2 regions of the Kitasatospora sp. NPDC023120 genome follow, and region 1 is predicted to be linked to the other one. Evidence: riboswitches for the same ligand, from Rfam matches in the RefSeq annotation. Region 1 holds a riboswitch; the other holds the start of a gene.
The links. A riboswitch is a leader RNA that binds a small molecule or an ion and turns the genes downstream of it on or off. The one in region 1 is predicted to bind thiamine pyrophosphate.

Region 1 (3,386 bases):
CCGCGGAGCAGCCCAGCTCCATCGCCAGCGCGACGTCGGATGCGGTGCCGGCGCCCGCGTCCAGGATCACCGGGACGCCCGCGCTCTCCACGATCAGCTGGAAGTTGTGCGGGTTGCGGATGCCGAGGCCGGAGCCGATCGGCGAGCCCAGCGGCATGATCGCGGCGCAGCCGACGTCCTCCAGCTTGCGGGCCAGCACCGGGTCGTCGTTGGTGTACGGCAGGACGGTGAAGCCGTCGTCGACCAGGGTCTCGGCGGCGTCCAACAGTTCGATCGGGTCCGGCAGCAGGGTCCGCTCGTCGGCGATCACCTCCAGCTTCACCCAGTCGGTGCCGAGCGCCTCGCGGGCCAGCCGGGCCGTCAGCACGGCCTCGCCGGCGGTGAAGCAGCCGGCCGTGTTGGGCAGGACGCGGATGCCGTTGCGAGTCAGCACGTCCAGGACGGAGCCCTGGGTGTTCGCGGCGACCCGGCGCATCGCGACGGTGGTCAGCTCGGTGCCGGAGGCGAGCAGCGCGCGCTCCAGGACCTCCAGGCTCGGCGCGCCGCCGGTGCCCATGATCAGCCGGGAGGAGAAGGTCGTCCCGGCGATGGTCAGCAGGTCGTCGGCCATCTCAGCCTCCCTGGACGGCGGTGAGGATCTCGACCCGGTCACCCGGGTGCAGCGGCGTCTCGGACCACGAACTGCGGGGCACCACGGCCTCGTTGAGCGCGGCAGCGACACCGGTGTTGGCCCGGCTGACGGTGGCCACCACCTCGGCGAGGGTCGTCGTGGCGGGCACCGCGCGGGGCTCGCCGTTGACCGTCAGCGCGACCTCGGTCGGGGCGGTGTCGGTCGGGGCGGTGTCGGTGGGCGCGGTGCCGGTGGGCGTGGTGCCGGTCGGGGCGGTCTCGGTCATGCCAGGGCCTTCGTGGTGGGGCGAGCGGGGTCGGGGGAGAACCGGGTCGGGGTGAACGGCCGCGCCAGTTCCGGGAGTTCGCCGGTGGCCAGGTACTCGGAGACCAGGTCGGCGGTCACCGGGGTGAGCAGGACGCCGTTGCGGTAGTGCCCGGTGGCGGCGACCAGCCCCGGCAGTGCGGTCGGGCCGAGCAACGGTGCGTTGTCGGGCGAGCCGGGGCGCAGCCCGGCCGAGGTCTCCACCAGCGGGAGTTCGGTGATCCCCGGGACCAACTCGTGGGCGTCGCGCAGGAGTTCGTACACCCCGCCGGCGGTGACCGTGGTGTCGTAGCCCTGCTCCTCGGTGGTCGCGCCGATGACCAGCTCGCCGTTCTCCCGCGGCACCAGGTAGATGTGCTGACCGCGCACCACCGCGCGGACGTTGCGGGAGAGGAACGGCCGGTAGGCGTCGGGGATCCGGAGGCGCAGCACCTGCCCCTTCACCGGGCGGATCGCGGGCAGCACGCCCTCGGGCAGTCCGGCCAGCCGGTGGCTGTGCGGGCCCGCGGCGAGGACGACCCGCTCGGCGGTCAGGGTCTCGTGGGTGCTCAGCCGGGCGCCGACCGCGCGACCGCCCTCGACCAGCAGCTCCACCGCCTCGGCGCGGTGGATCAGGACCGCGGCGCTTTCGCAGGCGGAGAGCAGCGCGTCGAGCATCCGGCGGCCGTCCACCTGGTGGTCGTCCGCGACGTGCAGGCCGCCGCGCACCCCGGGGGCGAGCATCGGCTCCAGCTTGCGGGCCTCCCGGCCGGTCAGCCAGGTCGAGTCCAGGCCCAGTCGCAGGTGGAGCGCGTGCAGTTCGCGCAGTTCCTCGCGGTCGTCGGAGTCCAGCGCGACGGCGACCGTGCCGCACCGGCGGTAGCCGGTGTCCTGGCCGCCGCTCGCTTCCGTCAGCTCGGCGGCGAAGTCCGCGTACCGCTCGCTGGAGGCCATGCCGAGGTGCAGCAGCGGCTCCTCGCCGTACTGGAGCTCGGTGACCGGGGCGAGCATCCCGGCCGCGACCTGGGCCGCCCCGCCGCCGGGGGACGGGTCGACCACGACGGTCCGCAGCCCGCGCTGCGCCGCCCGCCAGGCGACGGCGAGGCCGATGATGCCCCCGCCGATCACCAGGACGTCGGCGCGGGCGCCTGATGGCAAGCGTGTCAAAGCTGCTCTTCTCCCTTCGCCGGTATGACCCGGATCAGGTTCGGACGGTCGCAGGCCGTGCCAGCCCGCCTCTCAGCCCGGTTCGCCGGGCTCCCGTGATGGTGTCCCCACCATAACGCCGGGGTGCGGCCCGGCCGAAGGCCCGTACGAAGGGTGGACGGCCCCGGGGTGGCGGCGTGGCGCTGAGTACAGTGACGGGCGTGGCAGAGCTGAACGGAACGGATCGGGTGGTCGTCGTCGGGGCCGGGCTGGCCGGGGCGCAGTGCGCCCTGAAGCTGCGGCAGGGCGGGTGGCGGGGGCGGATCACGCTGGTCGGCGAGGAGCCGCACGCGCCGTACGACCGGCCGCCGCTTTCCAAGGACGTCCTGCTCGGCAAAAGCGACAGCACCACCCTGGACATCGACTACGCGCACCTGGGCATCGAGGTCCTCACCGGCCGCCGCGCCACCGGCCTCACCCCCGGCGTGCTGCACACCGACGGCGGTGACCTCCCGTACGGCTCGCTGGTGATCGCCACCGGTGCCGTCCCGCGCGCCCTGCCCGGTGCCGAGCGGGCGCACCTGCTGCACACCCTGGACGACGCGCTGGCGCTGCGCGCGCTGCTGCGCCCCGGTCTGCGGCTGGTGCTGGTCGGCGCGGGCTGGATCGGTGCCGAGGTGTCCACCGCGGCGCGGGCGGCGGGCTGCGAGGTGACCGTGGTCGAGGCGGGTCCGGCGCCGCTGCCCGGTGCGCTGCCGACCGCGATCGGCTCGGCGATGGCCGCCTGGTACGCCGAGGCCGGGGTGGAGCTGCGCTGCGGGGTCGGGGTGGCGGCCGTCGAGCCCGGGGCGGTGCTGCTGGCGGACGGCTCGCACCTGCCCGCCGACGAGGTGGTGGTCGGCATCGGCGCCCGGCCCGCGACCGGGTGGCTGGCCGGCTCCGGCGTCGAGCTGGACGGGACCGGGGCCGTCGTGGTGGACGCGCACCTGCGGACCGGCGTGCCCGGCGTCTTCGCGGCCGGCGACTGCGTCAGCTACCCGTCGGCCCGGGCCGGTGCCCGGCTGGCCGTCCAGCACTGGGACCACGCGCTGCAGTCCGGCGAGGCGGTGGCCGCCGCCGTCCTCGGCGTGGACGCGCCGCCGTACGACCCGGTGCCGTACTTCTGGTCGGAGCAGTTCGGGCGGATGGTCCAGTACGCGGGCCGGCACGCCGAGGGCGACGAGCCGCTGTGGCGCGGCAGCCCGCAGGACGCCTCGTGGGCGGTGCTCTGGCTGCGCGACGGGGTGCCGAGCGCGCTGCTGACCGTGGACCGGCCGCGCGACCTCAC
Region 2 (3,386 bases), on a different contig from region 1:
GCGAGGCGGAGGTCCACTCCTGCGGGGTGAAGTGCAGGGCCTCCTGGGCGGAGGTCCAGAAGTCCGTCCACCAGCCGGCCACCTTGGTCGGCGCGATGAACTGGTACACGGCGAAGCCCAGCCCCCACGGCAGCAGCATCGTCCAGCGGGACGGCGCGTCCGCCGAGAGGTCCCAGCCGCGGCGCCCGGCGCCGAGGAAGAAGTCCACCGCCAGCACCGCCAGCAGCGGCACGAACACCGAGCCGATCAGGCCGAGGAAGTTGTAGTAGGTGTCGGTGAACTGGTCGATCTGCAGCGCCAGCACGGTGGTCAGCGCGCCGATCCCGCCGCTCAGCACCCGGCGGTCCACCTTCGGCAGCAGGTTCTGCACCGACATCGCGGTCGAGTACACGTTGGCGAAGGACTGGTCCGTCTCGCGCAGCACCAGCACCAGCAGGAACAGCCAGCCGGCCCAGACGCCGAGGAAGGAGTCGAAGATCCGGTTCGGGTCGCCGTCGGACTGCAGCAGCGCCATCAGCCCGAGCACGTAGCACCAGACCTGGGCGATCGTGTAGCCGGAGAAGCTGCCCCAGAACGCCGAGCGCGGGGTGCGCGAGTGCCGGGTGTAGTCGGCGGCCAGCGGGACGAAGGAGACCGACACCGCGATCATCGCGTCGGTCGCGCCCAGGAAGCCGTGCCAGTTGCCGGCGCCCGGGTCCGGCACGCCCTGGCGGCCCAGCTGGACGGTGAAGTACACCATCGCGACGGCGACCGCCCCGGCCACGAAGCGGCGCAGCACCGCGATCGAGCCCAGCGGCCAGATGGTCAGCGCGGTGGTCAGCGCGCCCGCGAGCAGCACGAACAGCCAGCGGTAGCCGGTGGTGTGGGCGACGGTCTGGGCGCTCGCCGAGATCGTCAGCAGCTCGAACACGCCCCAGCCGATGCACTGCACGATGTTCAGCACCGTCGGCAGGTACGACAGCCGGGTGCCGAACAGCCCGCGCAGGCTGGCCATCGCGGGGGCGCCGGTCCGGGCGCCGATCAGCGCGGCGACACCGAGCATCGCGGTGCCGACCGCCGTACCGACCGCGATCGCGGTCACCGCGGCCGCCAGCGACAGCTCGCTGCCGGGGGCGCCGAGCACGGTCGCGGCGGTGGAGAAGCCGATCAGGCTGACGCCCAGGTTCATCCAGAGCGCGAAGTGGTCCCGGAAGCGCAGCGTGCGCGGCGGCTCGGTGTCCAGGACCAGCGGGGCCTCGACGTGCGCGGGGCGCTCCAGGACAGCAGTGGCCGCGGGCGACCCGGGGAGATCCTTGGACTCGGGCGCACCCGGAGAAGAGGATGGCGAAGCAGACGGCATGGCCGATACTCCCTACGCCGGCATTACCCGGACAGGTTCCGGCGGTCAGCGCCCCCTCGACCGTTCCGCCTCGCTCGCGTGGCGTACGGTCGACATGCGCACTCTCAGCCTGGTGGGTCCAAGCTCCCGCGTGTCAGTTTGGAGCGACAGGGTAACCGGCACCGGGGCGAACTCCAAGGCCAGGGCGTGCGCGGTCCGCATCGCGGGATGCCCGGCGGGGGAGGGAGCCCTCGGCCGTCGGCGCCGGCTAAGGATTCTTATGAGTTCTTCAGAGGGGTCCTTACGGCAATCGAATCGACAGTGCGAAAAACTATGGTCCTTGGTTCTGCCAGCTATGGAGGTCGTCCGTGAGCACCGAGCGCGAGGTTGGGCCCGCCGGGCCGCAGGGGGAGCAGCCCGCCGGCCAGGGGGCGGCCGAGTCCGCTTCCGAAGGCCCCGCTCAGGGCGGGCACAAGCCGACCATGGCGTTCCGTCGGGTCCCGGAGCCGGAGGCGGCGCCCGCGGTGGACGGCGCGGTGGACGGCACCCCGGCCGACGCGGCTCCGGCGGACGGCGGGCACAAGCCGACCGTCGCCTTCACCAAGGTCCCCGCCGCGCCGGAGGCCCCGGCCGCGCCGGAGGCGCCTGCGGCTCCCGCTGCCCCCGTCGCTCCCGTCGTTCCCGTCGCCGAGGAGCCCGTGGTCGACCCGGCCACCGGCTACGTCGACGCGCCGCCGCCGGTCCTGCCGCCCGCCCAGGCCGCCGCGCCCGCGGCCCCGGCGCTGCCGCCGACCGGCAACCCGTACGCCACCCCGACCCACGGCGTGCCCGCCGCCGGCGCGCACGACGCGTACGGCACCGCCACGCCCGCCCCCGGTACCCAGATCACCCCCGGTGCCCCCGCCGCGCACGCCCACCACCCGTTCGGTGCCGGCCAGCCGCTCGGCGGCTGGGGCCCGACCCACGACGCCACCTCCGGCGGCGCGGGCTTCCCCGGTGGTCCCGGCGGCCCGCTCGGCTACCCGGCCGAGTACCCCGGCGGCCCGCACGGCGGCGGCCCGCGCAAGAAGCGCGGCGCACTGGTCGCCCTGATCGCGGCCGTCGCGTTGGTCGCCGGTGTCGCGGGCGGCGCGCTCGGCGTGGCCGTGGCCGACCGCAACGGCAGCAGCACCTCCGCGGACGACCACCGCAGCACCACCGTCCAGGCCAGCGACACCCAGAAGAACGAGCCCGCCCCGGGGTCGATCGCCGCCATCGCGCAGAAGGCGCTGCCCAGCGTCGTGACCATCAAGGCGCAGGGCAACGGCGAGTCGGGCACCGGCACCGGGTTCGTCTTCGACACCGAGGGCCACATCCTCACCAACAACCACGTGGTCGCGCCGACCCTCAACGGCGGCAAACTGACCGTCAAGTTCGCCGACGGCACCTCGTACAACGCCTCGGTGCTGGGCCACGCCGAGGGCTACGACGTCGCCGTGGTCAAGATCGACAACCCGCCGAAGAGCAAGCTGACCCCGCTGCCGCTGGCCGACTCCGACAAGGTCAACGTCGGCGACGCCACCGTCGCGATCGGCGCGCCGTACGGTCTGGAGTCCACCGTCACCAGCGGCATCATCAGCGCCAAGGACCGCCCGGTCGCCTCCGGCGACGAGACCGGCTCGCAGGCCTCGTACATGAACGCCCTGCAGACCGACGCCTCGATCAACCCCGGCAACTCCGGCGGTCCGCTGCTCGACTCCGGCGGCGCGGTGGTCGGCATCAACTCGGCGATCCAGTCCAACGCCGCCGCCAACGGCCGGGCCGGCAGCATCGGCCTCGGCTTCGCCATCCCGATCAACCAGGCCAAGTGGGTCGCGGACACCCTGATCAAGACCGGCAAGCCGGTCTACGCCAAGCTCGACGTGCTGCGCAACGACGACTACAAGGGCGACGGCGCGCAGATCCAGACCCGCGACATCCAGGGCCAGCCGGCCGTCACCCCCGGCGGCGCCGCCGACAAGGCCGGCCTCAAGCCGGGCGACGTCATCACCAAGCTCGGCGGCGTGCCGATCGACAACGGCCCCGCCCT

Region 2: linked by a shared signal. The riboswitch ahead of ACZ3TI_RS10990 (purine-cytosine permease family protein) and the one ahead of thiO (glycine oxidase ThiO) in region 1 are both predicted to bind thiamine pyrophosphate.

Annotation. Positions count from the first base shown of each region.
Region 1 covers NZ_JBVHHY010000003.1:446,398-449,783, forward strand. Annotated here, with positions in the region: gene ACZ3TI_RS06960 (thiazole synthase) at 1-610, opposite strand, end outside; gene thiS (sulfur carrier protein ThiS) at 612-896, opposite strand; gene thiO (glycine oxidase ThiO) at 893-2,071, opposite strand; TPP riboswitch at 2,075-2,187, opposite strand; gene ACZ3TI_RS06975 (NAD(P)/FAD-dependent oxidoreductase) at 2,272-3,386, shown strand, end outside.
Region 2 covers NZ_JBVHHY010000006.1:119,820-123,205, reverse strand. Annotated here, with positions in the region: gene ACZ3TI_RS10990 (purine-cytosine permease family protein) at 1-1,339, opposite strand, end outside; TPP riboswitch at 1,332-1,479, opposite strand; gene ACZ3TI_RS10985 (S1C family serine protease) at 1,687-3,386, shown strand, end outside.